2 linked regions of the Anaerobacillus sp. CMMVII genome follow. The protein of the gene in region 1 interacts with the protein of each later gene in a pairwise test. Links are inferred from orthologs where the notes say so. Each region holds a gene or a part of one and is shown on either strand. Other genes may lie near its edges.

The links.
Region 2: the proteins of asd (region 1) and def interact in binary tests that used the Escherichia coli proteins (3 or more experiments, as listed by UniProt). The link is inferred for Anaerobacillus sp. CMMVII from one-to-one orthologs.

The regions. Positions count from the first base shown.
Region 1 is NZ_JACEHK010000016.1:148,599-154,746, reverse strand. Bases 347-3,130 are described here. They hold asd (aspartate-semialdehyde dehydrogenase), read right to left. Parts: upstream 2,369-3,130; coding sequence 1,325-2,368; downstream 347-1,324. Other genes in these bases: H1D32_RS20875 (dipicolinate synthase subunit B), read right to left, coding at 2,725-3,130; dapG (aspartate kinase), read right to left, coding at 347-1,128. In the rest of the region: more of dapG, read right to left, coding at 1-346; more of H1D32_RS20875, read right to left, coding at 3,131-3,318; dpaA (dipicolinic acid synthetase subunit A), read right to left, coding at 3,315-4,217; H1D32_RS20865 (YlmC/YmxH family sporulation protein), read right to left, coding at 4,479-4,718; H1D32_RS20855 (polysaccharide deacetylase family protein), read right to left, coding at 6,120-6,148.
Region 2 is NZ_JACEHK010000012.1:86,983-94,635, reverse strand. What follows is about bases 4,936-7,653. They hold def (peptide deformylase), read right to left. Parts: upstream 6,712-7,653; coding sequence 6,160-6,711; downstream 4,936-6,159. Other genes in these bases: H1D32_RS16475 (YkyA family protein), read left to right, coding at 7,258-7,653; H1D32_RS16480 (YjcZ family sporulation protein), read right to left, coding at 6,845-6,997; H1D32_RS16490 (DNA-dependent RNA polymerase subunit epsilon), read right to left, coding at 5,077-5,286; rnjA (ribonuclease J1), read right to left, coding at 4,936-5,072. Also shown: H1D32_RS16515 (peroxiredoxin), read left to right, coding at 80-625; H1D32_RS16510 (redoxin domain-containing protein), read left to right, coding at 693-1,142; H1D32_RS16505 (peptidoglycan recognition protein family protein), read left to right, coding at 1,293-2,510; H1D32_RS16500 (potassium channel family protein), read left to right, coding at 2,629-3,294; more of rnjA, read right to left, coding at 3,405-4,935. UniProt on the Escherichia coli protein: Removes the formyl group from the N-terminal Met of newly synthesized proteins. Requires at least a dipeptide for an efficient rate of reaction. N-terminal L-methionine is a prerequisite for activity but the enzyme has broad specificity at other positions.

The sequences.
Region 1 (6,148 bases):
ATCAGCCGATTGTAAAATTCCAATATTCTCTTCAGCTAAACTTCCAACTATTTTGGCTGTTACCCCAGGAACACCCGTCATCCCTGCACCAATCGCTGATACTTTTGCGCAATTTCTTGTTACAATCGGGTCATAGCCCATTTCCTGTAATAGTTCAATTGCTCTATTTGTATTTTCATCAGCGATTGTGTAGACAACTCCCATCAGATTGATATTAATAAAATCAACACTAATGCCTTCTTTGGCCATCGCTTTAAAAACTTGGGCTTGGAGATTGTACTCCCCCTCTTTGGCCAAAACCTTTATTTGCGTAACATTTGATACATAAGCAATACCTGTAACTAATCTTTCTTCAACATCCATGCCCGCTTTTTTTCCAGGATTAGCTGTTACAAGTGTTCCTTCTAACTTAGAGAAGGTCGAGCGAATTTTAAGTGGTACTTTTGCATTCATCGCAATCTCTACTGCGCGAGGGTGAATAACCTTAGCACCTTGATAGGCCATGTTACAAACCTCATTATAAGTGAGTGTTGAGATGGACTTTGCGTCTGTAACAATTCGCGGATCTGCTGTCATCAGTCCTTCAACATCTGTAAAAATATCAACCCACTCTGCCTGAAGAGCTGCACCTAAAGCAGTCGCCGAAGTATCACTACCACCTCTTCCCAACGTTGTCAATTCACCATTTTCTGTTACACCTTGAAAGCCAGTCACCACGATCGCATCATGATTTTTTAAATTCTCTACTAAATAATCGCACTTCATTTCAACAATTTTTGAATTTGAAAAATCTTCATTTGTTCTGAAACCCGCTTGAGCTCCAGTCATCGCCATGGACTTAATATTTAGAGAACCAAGTAAATTGCAAAAAACTACCGAAGAGATTAACTCTCCGCAAGACATTAATAAATCAAGTTCACGCTTTGCGACATGGTTGTTTGCTGTTCCTCCCACTAAATTAAGAAGTGTATCCGTTGCATACGGATCTCCTTTTCTACCAATAGCGGAAACAACCACCACAACTTTATAACCTTCTTTTACTGCAGCTAAAACATGTTCAGCTGCCTGTGATCTTGATTCTTCATCCTTTAGTGAAGTTCCACCAAATTTTTGAACAATGATCTTCATACCACACCTCTTTTTATACACCTATATAGTCAATTTTTCATGAATATTGTTTTTTCTGGTTACCCTTAAAAAGCTCTAGATTTCTAGAGCTAAGGAATAGGCTGACAAAAAAGAACCTAGCTCCGAAAGATAAACAAGCGTTTATCTTTTTACTTCTGGGCTACCTACGCACTTTTCATGTCAGCCTTTCATCCTATTATTTTAATAATCCCAACTTCACTAAGCTTTCTGAGATTTGTACTGAATTCCAGGCTGCGCCTTTTAATAAATTATCAGAAACAACCCACATATGGAAACCAGTATTATTATCTAAATCTTGACGTATTCTACCTACAAATACATCATTTTTATTTACCGAATTAACAGCCATTGGATAAAGTTGCTGACTAATATCGTCTTCTAAGATAATACCTGGTGCCTCAGATAACATTGTTTTCATTTCTGTTACAGTTAAGCCAACTGACTCTGTCTCAAAGTAAACAGACTCCGAGTGGCCTGTTTCAACTGGGATACGGACGCAAGTTGCTGCGACTTGCAACTCTGGTAAATGCATAATCTTCTTTGTTTCGTTAATCATCTTCATTTCTTCAAATGTATAGCCATTTTCTTGAAATTTATCTATTTGTGGAATTGCATTAAAGGCAATTTGATAGTGTTTTTCATCTGAACCACAAGGTAAGATTTCAGGTGTAAATTCCTCGCCAGCTAGTATCGCAGCTGTTTGATCCTTCATTTCTTTAATCGCATTTGCACCTGCTCCACTTACTGCTTGATAAGTAGAAACTATTACTTTTTTAAGTCCATATTTTTTACGAATTGGCTCTAATGCCACTACCATTTGAATTGTTGAACAGTTAGGGTTAGCAATAATTCCATTATGTTTGTGTAAATCCTCTTCATTTACTTCCGGTACAACTAACGGTATATTAGAGTCCATTCTAAATGCACTTGTATTATCAACAACAATAGCCCCTCTTTTTACAGCTTCTGGTGCTAATGCTTTTGATACAGAACCGCCAGCACTAAATAAAGCCAACTGAACTCCTTCAAAGCTCCCAGGAGTAGCTTCTTGAATAACTACTTCTTCACCTTTAAAAGTTACTGTTTTTCCTGCAGAACGTTTAGATGATAGTAATGTAAGCTTCGAAATTGGGAAATTACGTTCCTCTAATGTTTTAAGCATTTGTTTTCCAACTGCACCTGTTGCACCAACTACCGCTACATGAAATCCTGTTTCCATTGCCATTGTGAAAATTCCCTCCTTATATTTAAAAATTTAGACATTTCTTCTGCCTAAATTTTCTTATACTATCATCTAATAAAGTAATAGATAGTATATAGATTGTTACCATTTCTCGTATAGAGTTGGCTAGTTTTATTTAATTATTAAAGCCCTTCGACGCATAGCGCCCACATCCTGTGGGCCACGTCAAAGTCTCTAAGACTCGTAAATTACGAGTAATAATTTTCATAAAACATTCAATGACCTGCTAACAATCGTAAGTTTTTATTTATGAAATATCCATACATATGGATAATATCTTATCACAATCTAAGGCAATTGAAAACGGCTTGTGTTTCTCGTAGCGAGAAAGATTAATCTTTATATCGTTCAACTAGAACAGGCTGAAACTGCTTACCTTCAATCGCCGCCTCGACAGTGTCTTGTAGCGCACTCATTCTCGCCACAAGTGAGTTTGGCTTTTTGAATGGATCGTCTTGCCCATAAGGGATGAAGTAAATGTTTTTTGTTGCCATTAACTTCATAATATTCATCCCGTTCAAGCCTAAAGCATCGTTCGTACTAATACCCAAAACTACTGGGTTTAAGTTTCGCAATGTCGCTTTAGCAGCCATTAATACAGGCGAATCAGTCAATGCATTGGCAAATTTACTAGCTGAGTTACCTGTAAGTGGGGCAATCACCATACAATCTAATGGAGTCTTTGGTCCAAATGGTTCAGCCTTCACAATTGAATCGACAATTTCCTCACTTGTGATTTCCTTTATTTGTCGTAACCAATCATCACTTTCACCGAATTTGGTATCTGTTGATTTGACCGTATGAGTGACAAATGGAGTAACTTTTGCGCCTGCATCAACCAATCTTTTCATTTCAGGCAAAACAGCACTATACGTACAGTGGGAACCTGTTAAGCCAAATCCAATATGTTTACCTTTTAATTTCATGATTGTTCCTCCTCAATGTTGTTTTGTTCTTCTAGCAGCAATTTGGAAAGAACATTTGCGATAATTTGCCCTGCTGTTTTCGGGGCAACAATCCCAGGTAATCCGGGAGCAAGCATTGCTTTTATTCCCCTTTTTTCTGCATAACGAAAATCTGTACCACCTGGTTTTGAAGCCAAGTCAATAATTAGGCAACGAGTAGGCATTTTTGCCAATACCGTAGCAGTTAGTACTCTAGCTGGAATCGTATTAATACAAACATCAGTATTTGAAACTTCGTTCGCTAGCTGATCCAACTCAATCGGTTGAAATCCCATTTCATAAACTCGGGCTAGTAGGTGATTTTCACGTGCCGCTACTTTTACATTGGCACCAAGGGCATGAAAAGCTCTCGCCACTGACATCCCCACTCTACCAAAACCTAAAATTACGATATTAGAACGATGAATGGTTATATCTGTGTTTTGTATGACCATCATTAGCGTTCCTTCCATAGTTGGAATAGAATTATAGATCGCTACATCATCTCGTTCAAATAATTCAACCAGCTTTCGCTTGGCAGCTTGCACGATCGTTTTTAGATATTCATTACTAATTCCTGAAAATACTGTACAATGCTTTGGAGTTGCTTTTAGGTGGTTTTCGTTTAAGATAATTTTTTCATTAGAAAAAATGGTTTCAATTTCGCCTTCTGAACTTGTTCCACTGACCGGTAACACAATTGCTTCTATCGTACTAAAATCAACCTGACTAAGCTGAACTTTAGTAGCCCCAACAAACCCTTCGTCTAGTTGGTCAAAGCCGATTAATGATATTTTTGCATCAAGCTCTATAAGTTTGCGGATTACTTCAAGTTGTCTTGCATCTCCACCAATAACTGCAACATGTTTCCCTGTTAACATTGTTCCTCCCCTTTCTCACTGTTGTTTCGTTGTAAAACGTTACACAGGGGAATACTCCTTATTAATTTCAAAATCATATTATGTATAAATGAACTAATCGGTGACAATTGCCTCTTTTAATAAATCGCTCTTTTACTAAAAGCCACAAAGTTTACAGGGCCTTTTACAAAAGAAAAAGTCATGCATCATGCATGACTTTTACTGTCCCTCAAGGTTCAATTTCAAACACCTAGACGTAACGTATTCAGTTAAAGTACAGCGTTATTCCTTATCAACATCGATAATAATCATATCTGCACCGATTTTAATGATTTGACGCCAATAAACAGTTACTTCTTTTTCTTTCTTTCCTAAACCAAACCATTTCATCGAGGGTATAATAAACGATTCGATTTTCCCTGTCTCTTCATCAATAACAAGGTCTGTCTGACCTAACATACCTAGCCGTTCGCCTTTATCATAATCGATGATTTCTTTGCCGCTAATTTCACTTAATCTCACGTACGTCCCCCCTTAATTCATAGCTTAGATTAATTTGAACTATTCACACCGCGGAGCTAGTTTGAGGATATAGCTCTAACTACTTCATTTTTATGTGGACAATAAAAAAAAATACCAACAAGAGTCGGTATTTTTTGAGAATTTTATTTCATGCTACTAAGAAGTTGTCCTTGTGGACTAATTAAGGCGATTGAAAACGGATGACTAAACAGTTCTGAACTTAATTTATTAACATTAGAAATCGAAACGCTATTGATCTCCTCAATCATTTCATCTAAAGAACGATGACGTTTTAAAAGCAGTTCATTTTTTCCATTTCGACTCATTCGACTGTTCGTACTTTCCAAACTTAACATTAAGTTACCTTTTAATTGCTCTTTCCCTTTTGTTAACTCTTTTTCAGTAATTCCCTGCTTAGAAATACTATTAAGTGTTGCCATAATCGTTTCGTATAGTTCATCAAGTTGATGAGGGGCCGTTCCACTATACACAGTTAACATCCCATTATCGTGATACGAAGAGTGATAGGAAAAGACGGAATAAGCAAGCCCTTTCTTTTCCCTAACATCTTGGAATAAGCGACTGCTCATACTTCCACCTAAAATATTATTGAGAAGAACAAGACTATATATATCTTCGTGGCCAATAGCAAGGCCATTAAAACCTAAACACAGATGTGCTTGCTCTGTTTCTTTTTTACGAACCATTTTTTCAGCTAAAAATGTAGGAGCAATATATTCACGCTTTGTTTCACTCTTTTTAACATCTTTAAAGATTGCCTCTATTTGTTTGACAAATTCTTCATCAACATTACCAGCTACGGATATTACTACATTTTCGGCAGTATACTGATCATTCATATAATCTCTTAACGTTTTCTCAGAGAATGAATTCAACGTTTCTTGAGTTCCTAAAATTGGATATCCTAAAGAATGAGATCCGTAGCTTGCTTGAGCTAACAAATCATGAACAATATCATCAGGAGCATCTTCATACATTTTAATTTCTTCAGAAACAACATTTTTTTCTTTTTCTAACTCTTTTGATTCGAATAGGGAGTGAAAAAACATATCTGATAAGACGTCAAGAGCGATCTCGGCATGATCATCCAAAACCTTAGCATAGTAACATGTGTACTCTTTAGATGTAAACGCATTTACCTGACCACCGATTCCATCAAAGGCTTCTGCAATTTCTTGTGCAGAACGCTTTTTTGTACCTTTAAAAAACATATGCTCTAAAAATGTGAGACCCCGTTTACTTCTGCAGTCTCAAAGCGAGAGCCTGTTCCGATCCAAATTCCGATAGAAACAGATCTTACCGTAGGGATTTTCTCTAACACGATTCTAAGACCGTTGGGAGTTTCGAACTTTTGTATCAATCTAATTTCCTCCTAATTGTTCAATATGACTCTAGAGTTTCACTTGGAA
Region 2 (7,653 bases), on another replicon or contig:
ATATTAATTCTTTTATAGTCGTAATTACAACATAAAGATAAAACCCACTACATGGGTAATAATTTAGGAGGTTTTACATATGAGTGACAAAAGAATGGTAGCAAAGCAAGCACCTAGATTTGAAATGGACGCAGTAATGCCTAATAAGGAGTTTGGTAAAGTTAGTCTAGAGGAAAATATGAAAAACGACAAATGGACTGTTCTTTTCTTCTATCCAATGGATTTCACTTTCGTATGCCCAACAGAAATAACAGCAGTTAGTGACCGTTTCGATGAGTTTGAAGATTTGGACACCGAAGTAATAGGTGTATCTACAGATACTATTCATACACATTTAGCATGGATCAACACTGACAGAAATTCTAATGGGTTAGGAGAGCTAAAGTATCCTTTAGCAGCGGATACTAACCATGTTGTCTCCAGAGAATATGGTGTACTAATCGAAGATGCTGGAATTGCTCTACGTGGGTTATTCATTATTAGCCCAGAAGGAGAGTTAATGTATTCAGTAGTTAACCACAATAATATTGGTCGCGATGTTGATGAGACCTTGCGTGTGCTTCAAGCACTTCAAACTGGTGGGTTATGTCCAGCAAACTGGAAGCCCGGCCAAGAAACACTTTAATTAGAGATTTAATGAAAGGTCTAGCAAATTGTTAGACCTTTTCTTACACTATTTAGGAGTTGATGTTATGAAGTTAAGATCACAAATGCCTGAACTAACTGGTGCTACTGAGTGGTTAAATGGTGAAGTAACAAGAGAAGACTTAGTTGGGGAGAAACCAACATTATTTCACTTTTGGTCTATAAGTTGTCATCTATGTAAAGAAGCAATGCATAGTGTCAACGAGTTTCGAGATCAATATAAGGACCAATTAAATGTCATTGCGGTCCATATGCCACGTTCAGAAAAAGACCTTGATATGGAAGAAATAAAAAAAGTAGCTCATGAACATGACATTACACAACCGATCTATATTGATAGTGCTCATAAACTGACAGATGCTTTTGAAAATAAATATGTACCTTCATACTATGTATTTGATAGTGAAGGACAACTTCGTCATTTTCAAGCTGGTGGTGGAGGAATGAAGATGCTTACTAAGCGTGTGAATCGTGTGCTAGGGATAAAAGAAGAATAATAGTTTAGAGTGTATAGTTGAAAGTTTTTTCTGTAAAGCTGCGAAGCATTACTTTTAAACAACTCAACACTCAACACTTTAAACTCTCAACTTAAAAAAAGTCACCTATTTCTGGATTATTTTGTATATATAGAAAGAGGTGATTTTTTTATGAATATAAATGATAAACGAAATAGTTTAGTTAGACATCCAAGCAAAAGGTATCGAAGAAGGGCAATTTCAGAAATTCGTAATATTGCCATTCACCACAGCGCAACAACATCTGGTAGTGCAGAGGCATTCGCCAGATATCATGTTAATTCACTTGACTGGCCTGGTATTGCCTACCATTATGTTGTCAATAAAGATGGCTCGATAGACCTTTGTCATGATCCTGAGGTAGTGAGTTATCATGTTGGTAATAGTAATGGCAGAGCCTTAGGGATTTGTATGGTCGGTGACTTTCGAACTCAAACTCTCGAAAGAGCGCAAAGGAATGCAACGCTTAAGTTGGTGAGGAAGTTATTGAATGATTTTAATCTATCAGTTGAGGATGTTTGGGGGCATATTGAGTTTCCGGGGTATGCTTGGAAACCATGTCCTTCTATTAGTATGGAACAATTTAGAGCGTCACTTAGAGAAGGTAGGGCTATTCCTACTAGTTCACCTATTGTTATTCCTTCACAACCAACGAATCGAACAATTTTGAGCCAAGGCGACCGTGGAGATGATGTAAGAGCAATTCAACAAAGACTAAATAATTTAGGATTTGAACCAGGTCCTATCGATGGGATATTTGGGCCGTTAACTGTCGATGCAGTACAGAGATTTCAACGAAGTGCTCGAATAGTTGTAGATGGAGTAGTTGGTCCTGAAACAAGAAGAGCATTAGACAATTTTAATGCTTCAGGAGAACAGATTGAGCATGGAGCACCTTCAGATGAGCCTGATGCACGTGAGGAGCAATTTAGTGGTGAAACTCGTAGAATGTTGCGTTTGATGCAACCGATGATGCGTGGGCAAGATGTTGCTGAAGTTCAAGAAAAGGTTGGTGCATTAATAGATGGGATATATGGGCCGGGTACAGAAAATAGAGTCATGGAGTTTCAACGGAGAAACAATTTAGCTGTTGATGGGATCGTAGGTCCGATTACTTGGAGAGCTCTTGATCGGCTGGCAGGTAACCAACCAACATATGAGAGGTTATTATCAGTTCAAAGTCCAATGCTGCGTGGTGAGGATGTCAAACATGTTCAACGAGCGTTAAATGTTCAGGTTGACGGGATTTATGGTCCTAACACAGAACGAGCTGTTAGAGACTTTCAAAGAAGATCGGGAATAAGAATTGATGGTATTGTTGGACAGCAAACTTGGAACCGATTGTTTTAAATTAAGTTTTCCCTTCAATTTTAAACTTCAATTACTATAACATTTTAAATATTATGATATGATAATAACAAGATAAGCTAATTGGAAGTTTTTCAATGAATGGGGGAAATACGGCTCTATGAAAAAACAGTTTGCGGTTATTGGATTAGGTAGATTTGGTGGAAGTATTTGTAAATCATTAAGCGATCAAGGGATGGAAGTTCTTGCGATAGATACAGACGAAGATAAAGTTAATAACTTTTCCTCCATAGTTACTCATGCTGTAGTTGCCGATGGGGCTGATGAAGGTGCTTTACGAAGTCTTGGTATCCGAAATTTTGATCATGTTATCGTAGCAATTGGTGATAATATACAAGCAAGTATCCTGACAACACTAATTCTAGATGAACTTGGAGTCAAGCATATAACAGTAAAAGCTCAGAATGATTATCATGAGAAAGTGTTAAACAAAATTGGGGCCCATAAAGTGGTTCACCCAGAGAGAGATATGGGGATCCGTATTGCCCATAATATTGTCTCAAAAAATGTCCTAGATTATCTAGAGTTATCGAAGGATTATAGTATTGTTGAGCTAATTGCAGGAGAGAAGATGAACAATAAATCATTGGTTGAGTTAAATATTCGAGCCAAATACGGAGTAAACATCATGGCGATTAAAAGAGAAGGTATCATTAATGTCTCTCCTTATGGGACAGAGAAAGTTTTAAGTGGCGATATCCTAATTGTCATCGGAGCCGTGGTTGATATAAATAAATTAGAAGATGCCCTATTTGATAAAGATTAAAACTACAAAAAAAGACGACAAGGATTTTTAGCCCTTTCGTCTTTTTTTGGCTTTAAAATATTATAGGCTCTATCTAATAAATCACCAACAAGGAAGGGAGTTCAAATGTATTATACTTCCATAATAATTGGTAAGATCATTGGTTTACGCTTCGTTTTTTCATATAGAAACGGTCCTAATACATCGGTAATTTCATTTTTAATTTCAGACCATTGAGATGTTTTACGGTCCATTATTGCCTGAAGATGTTTTGCGAGTAAAGCTTGAGCATCATTTATTAAGTCCCCAGATTCGCGCATGTAGACGAAACCTCTTGAAATAATATCAGGTCCTGCTGTTACCTTAAATTCTTTCATATTCAAGCTAACGACAACGACAACCAGTCCTTCTTCAGATAAAATTCTTCGATCGCGTAAAACTATGTTACCAATGTCACCAATACCATTCCCATCGACATATACAGATCCGGAAGGCACTTTACCCGCTATAGCGGCTTCGTCTTGACCTAAAGCTAAAACTTCTCCATTATCCATCACAAAACAATTTTCCTCCGGAACATCACAATCAACAGCAAGTCGTACATGCATTTTTAACATTCTATACTCGCCGTGAATTGGCAGGAAGTACTTTGGTTTCATTAGACGAAGCATCAGCTTTTGCTCTTCCTGACCGCCGTGACCAGAAGTATGAATGTCGCTTAAAGAACCGTGAATTACTTCTGCTCCAGCGCGATATAATTGATTTATTGTTTTGCTTACACTTAGTGTGTTTCCTGGAATAGGTGACGAAGAGAAAACAACAGTATCTCCAGGGATAATTTGTATTTGACGGTGAGTGCCAAATGCAATTCTGGATAATGCAGCCATTGGTTCACCTTGGCTTCCAGTACACAATATAGTAACTTCATTTGCTGGTAATTTATTTAACTGATTATGTTCTATAAAGGTACCTTTGGGTGCTTTTATATAACCTAATTCCTGCCCAATAGTAATTGCATTTTCCATACTTCTTCCGAAAACGGCTACTTTACGGTTATTAGTAACAGCTGATTCGACAACTTGTTGAAGACGGTGAATATTTGATGCAAAGGTAGCAAATATTAATCTACCATCAACTTTGCGGAAGATGCTATCGATGCTTTCTCCAACTTTACGTTCTGACATTGTAAAGCCAGGGACTTCACTATTAGTACTGTCAGACAAAAGGCAAAGTACCCCTTCTTGTCCAATTAGAGCCATCTTCGTTAAGTTTGCCGGCTCTCCAACAGGTGTAAAATCAAATTTGAAATCGCCAGTATGAACGACATTACCAGGAGGAGTTTTTACAACTATCCCGTATGAATCAGGGATACTGTGGGTTGTCCTAAAAAATGATACCGATACTTTTTGGAATTTTATGATGTCCTCTTCTTTGATCTCATACATCTTTGTTTTTCTTAATAAACCATGCTCCTCTAATTTCCCTTTTAATAAGCCAAGCGCTAATTTCCCTCCGTAGATTGGAATGTTAACTTGTCTTAGTAGGTAGGGAACACCACCTATATGATCCTCATGTCCATGGGTTATAAATAATCCTTTGATTTTATCGACATTTTTGACTAAATAAGTGTAGTCAGGGATTACATAATCAATTCCAAGTAACTCATCCTCTGGAAATTTTATCCCGGCATCAATTAAAATAATTTCATCTTGGAATTGCACTGCATATGTGTTTTTTCCGATTTCGCCCAGTCCACCTAGAGCAAAAACGGCAGTTTGATTGTTTTTTACCTGCTTCATAATTTTACACATTCTCCACTTTAAAATTTTCGTTCTGTTTTTCGTATTCTAAGTAATCCCCATCTACTGGTAAAACGAATTCAATATTATATGGCCTTTGGGCTAACATTTGCCTTACTTCCATTTCAGAACTAGCTTCAACGTAAAGGGATTGTGTTTTTTCTCTTACTGGAACTTCAATAAGTCTTTCTTGGTATAGTACTTTGTAAATCATTTAAACCTCTCCTTAAAAATCGTTAATTTATCTTTCATTATTATAAATGATACTGGTTATTTTTTCATGTTTTTCTTTTTGAATGCTAAAATCAATAATTTTGGTGTAGTTTCTCAGAAACTTTACTCAATCATTTAATTGGATAAGCTTATAATTATGAAGAAAGAAAACAATGATAATTAGCATCATACATTATTTTTCATTAGATAACAAATTTAGGTAGAAAAAAGAATAGTATTACGATTCTAATAGCCGTTTTTGTGGTAGAAGATCCCGACATTTTTTCAATAATTTTTCACGCCATCTTTTTAACACTATTGTAGCCTCCTTTATAACCGAAAGTTTTCTTTGAGTTAGTATGTGTTAGATAGGAGAACTCATGAATGGAAAAAACTGAAGAACATAATTTTTTATGATTTTTAAGTCACTTAAAAGTTTAGGTTTTAAAAATACGCTCTTTTCTAAAGGCTCTTTTCTAAAACATTGTTGCTTTTTAAAATCCATAGATGAAGATATCACCGAATACAATAAGTAAGAAAAGAGCAGTGCTTACTTAATAAGTTGTGAAATCTTAGTATTTTTGTGTAAAAATCCGACTTTTGGGATTTTTACGAAAGCAACAAACTTTACCAAAACAGCCTTTCTAAAAGATTGTTGCTATTAGCTTTTAGGTCGTAACCAAGCGTGAAGCTTTCGAGAATAAATAAGCATGGGGAAAAATAAATTATTCCCAAAAGCTTATTTATTCTCAAAAGACGACCAAAAAATAAAAACGATGAAACATAGTAGTTTTTAACCGCTATATATTTTCAATAGCTAGCAATAAAAAATAAAAAAAGAGATAGACATTTTTGTCTATCTCTTACTGTTATTTTACTTAAATGCTTCTGGGACAGGTTGCTTAAATGGGTCCTTTGCTTCTTCAATTCTATCGTAAAACATAACACCATTTAAGTGGTCGATTTCATGTTGAAAAACGATTGCTGGAAGTCCGCGTAGACGGATCGAAATTCCTTCCCCATCAATAGTTGTACCTTGAACAGTAATTCTTGCATATCGTGGTACGAGACCAGGAACATCTCTATCGACAGATAAACACCCTTCGCCATTTTCTAATTCTGTCATCTCTACTGAATGACTAACAATTTTAGGGTTGAATAAAGCATACTCATATAAATTTTCGTTTTGGTCTGTAACTAAAACCGCGATCATTCGTTTTGACACATTTATCTGTGGTGCGGCAATTCCAACGCCTGGTCTGAGGTTAAATTTCTCTGCAATTTCCGGGTTTTGGCTATTATGTAAAAAGTCCATCATTTTTTTTAGAGTTTCTTTGTCTTCGTGAGACGCTGGTATAGAAACTTCTTCAGCAATTTTTCGTAAGGTTGGATGACCTTCTTTTATGACGTCTTTCATAGTAATCATTTACACACAACTCCTTACAATTCCCTAGGTATTTTTTATTAGTAAATATATTTAATGTTAATACTATACTATTCATTGGAAAAAAAAGAAAGAAAACGAGAGCAGAAGACTCTCGTTCTTTCATAAGATAATACTAAGCTCTAGGATACCAAGCTGCACCTACAATGATTAATAAAATGAACAGTACTACGATTAAAGCGAAGCCTGCTCCACCTCTGTGTACTGGTGCTGCAACTGGAGCTCCATAGCCCATACCACATGGGTCCCAACATCCGTGTCCGTACATATTAAATTCCTCCTCATAAAAGTTTAATCGCTTTTTGCTTGCGATTTAATAATATGCTATGCAGTTAAAATATCTCTGGTTGGATGTTTACCCAATTTTACGATAGTTTTTTATATAAAAAAACATGTAATAAACAAAGGTAAAGGAAATATATATAAGATAGGGATTGTCCATTTAACTGTTGTCAAACGTTATTATTTAGTATAATGTTTTAAGGAACACCCTAAATGGAAAAGTTTTGATAAAGGGGGAAATTAGAGATGTTTACATTTAAAAAAATTAGACTTGGGAGCATACTAATCCTTTTTTTAGTAGTGGTTGGCTGTACAAAAGTTAATCCGGCCGAAGAGATCTATCATCATTTAGAAAAAGCTGTTAGTCTAGAAGCTCCATTTGAAGAACAGCAAGAGCCGCTATCAAAAGCAGAAAATGATGAATATGAATTATACGACCAAATTTTAGGGTTAGCTGATTTAGATGAAATTAAAGCGTTAGCAACTCAAGCTGAGGAAATAGCTGTCACAAGAAAATCAATGATCGAAAAAGAACGAGAGAGTATTGATGAGGCATATAACGAATTTTTGCTAATTACTACTATTTTAGAAACCATCGAGGATGAGGATTTAAAGAAGGCTGCAGAGGAATTAGTAACCATA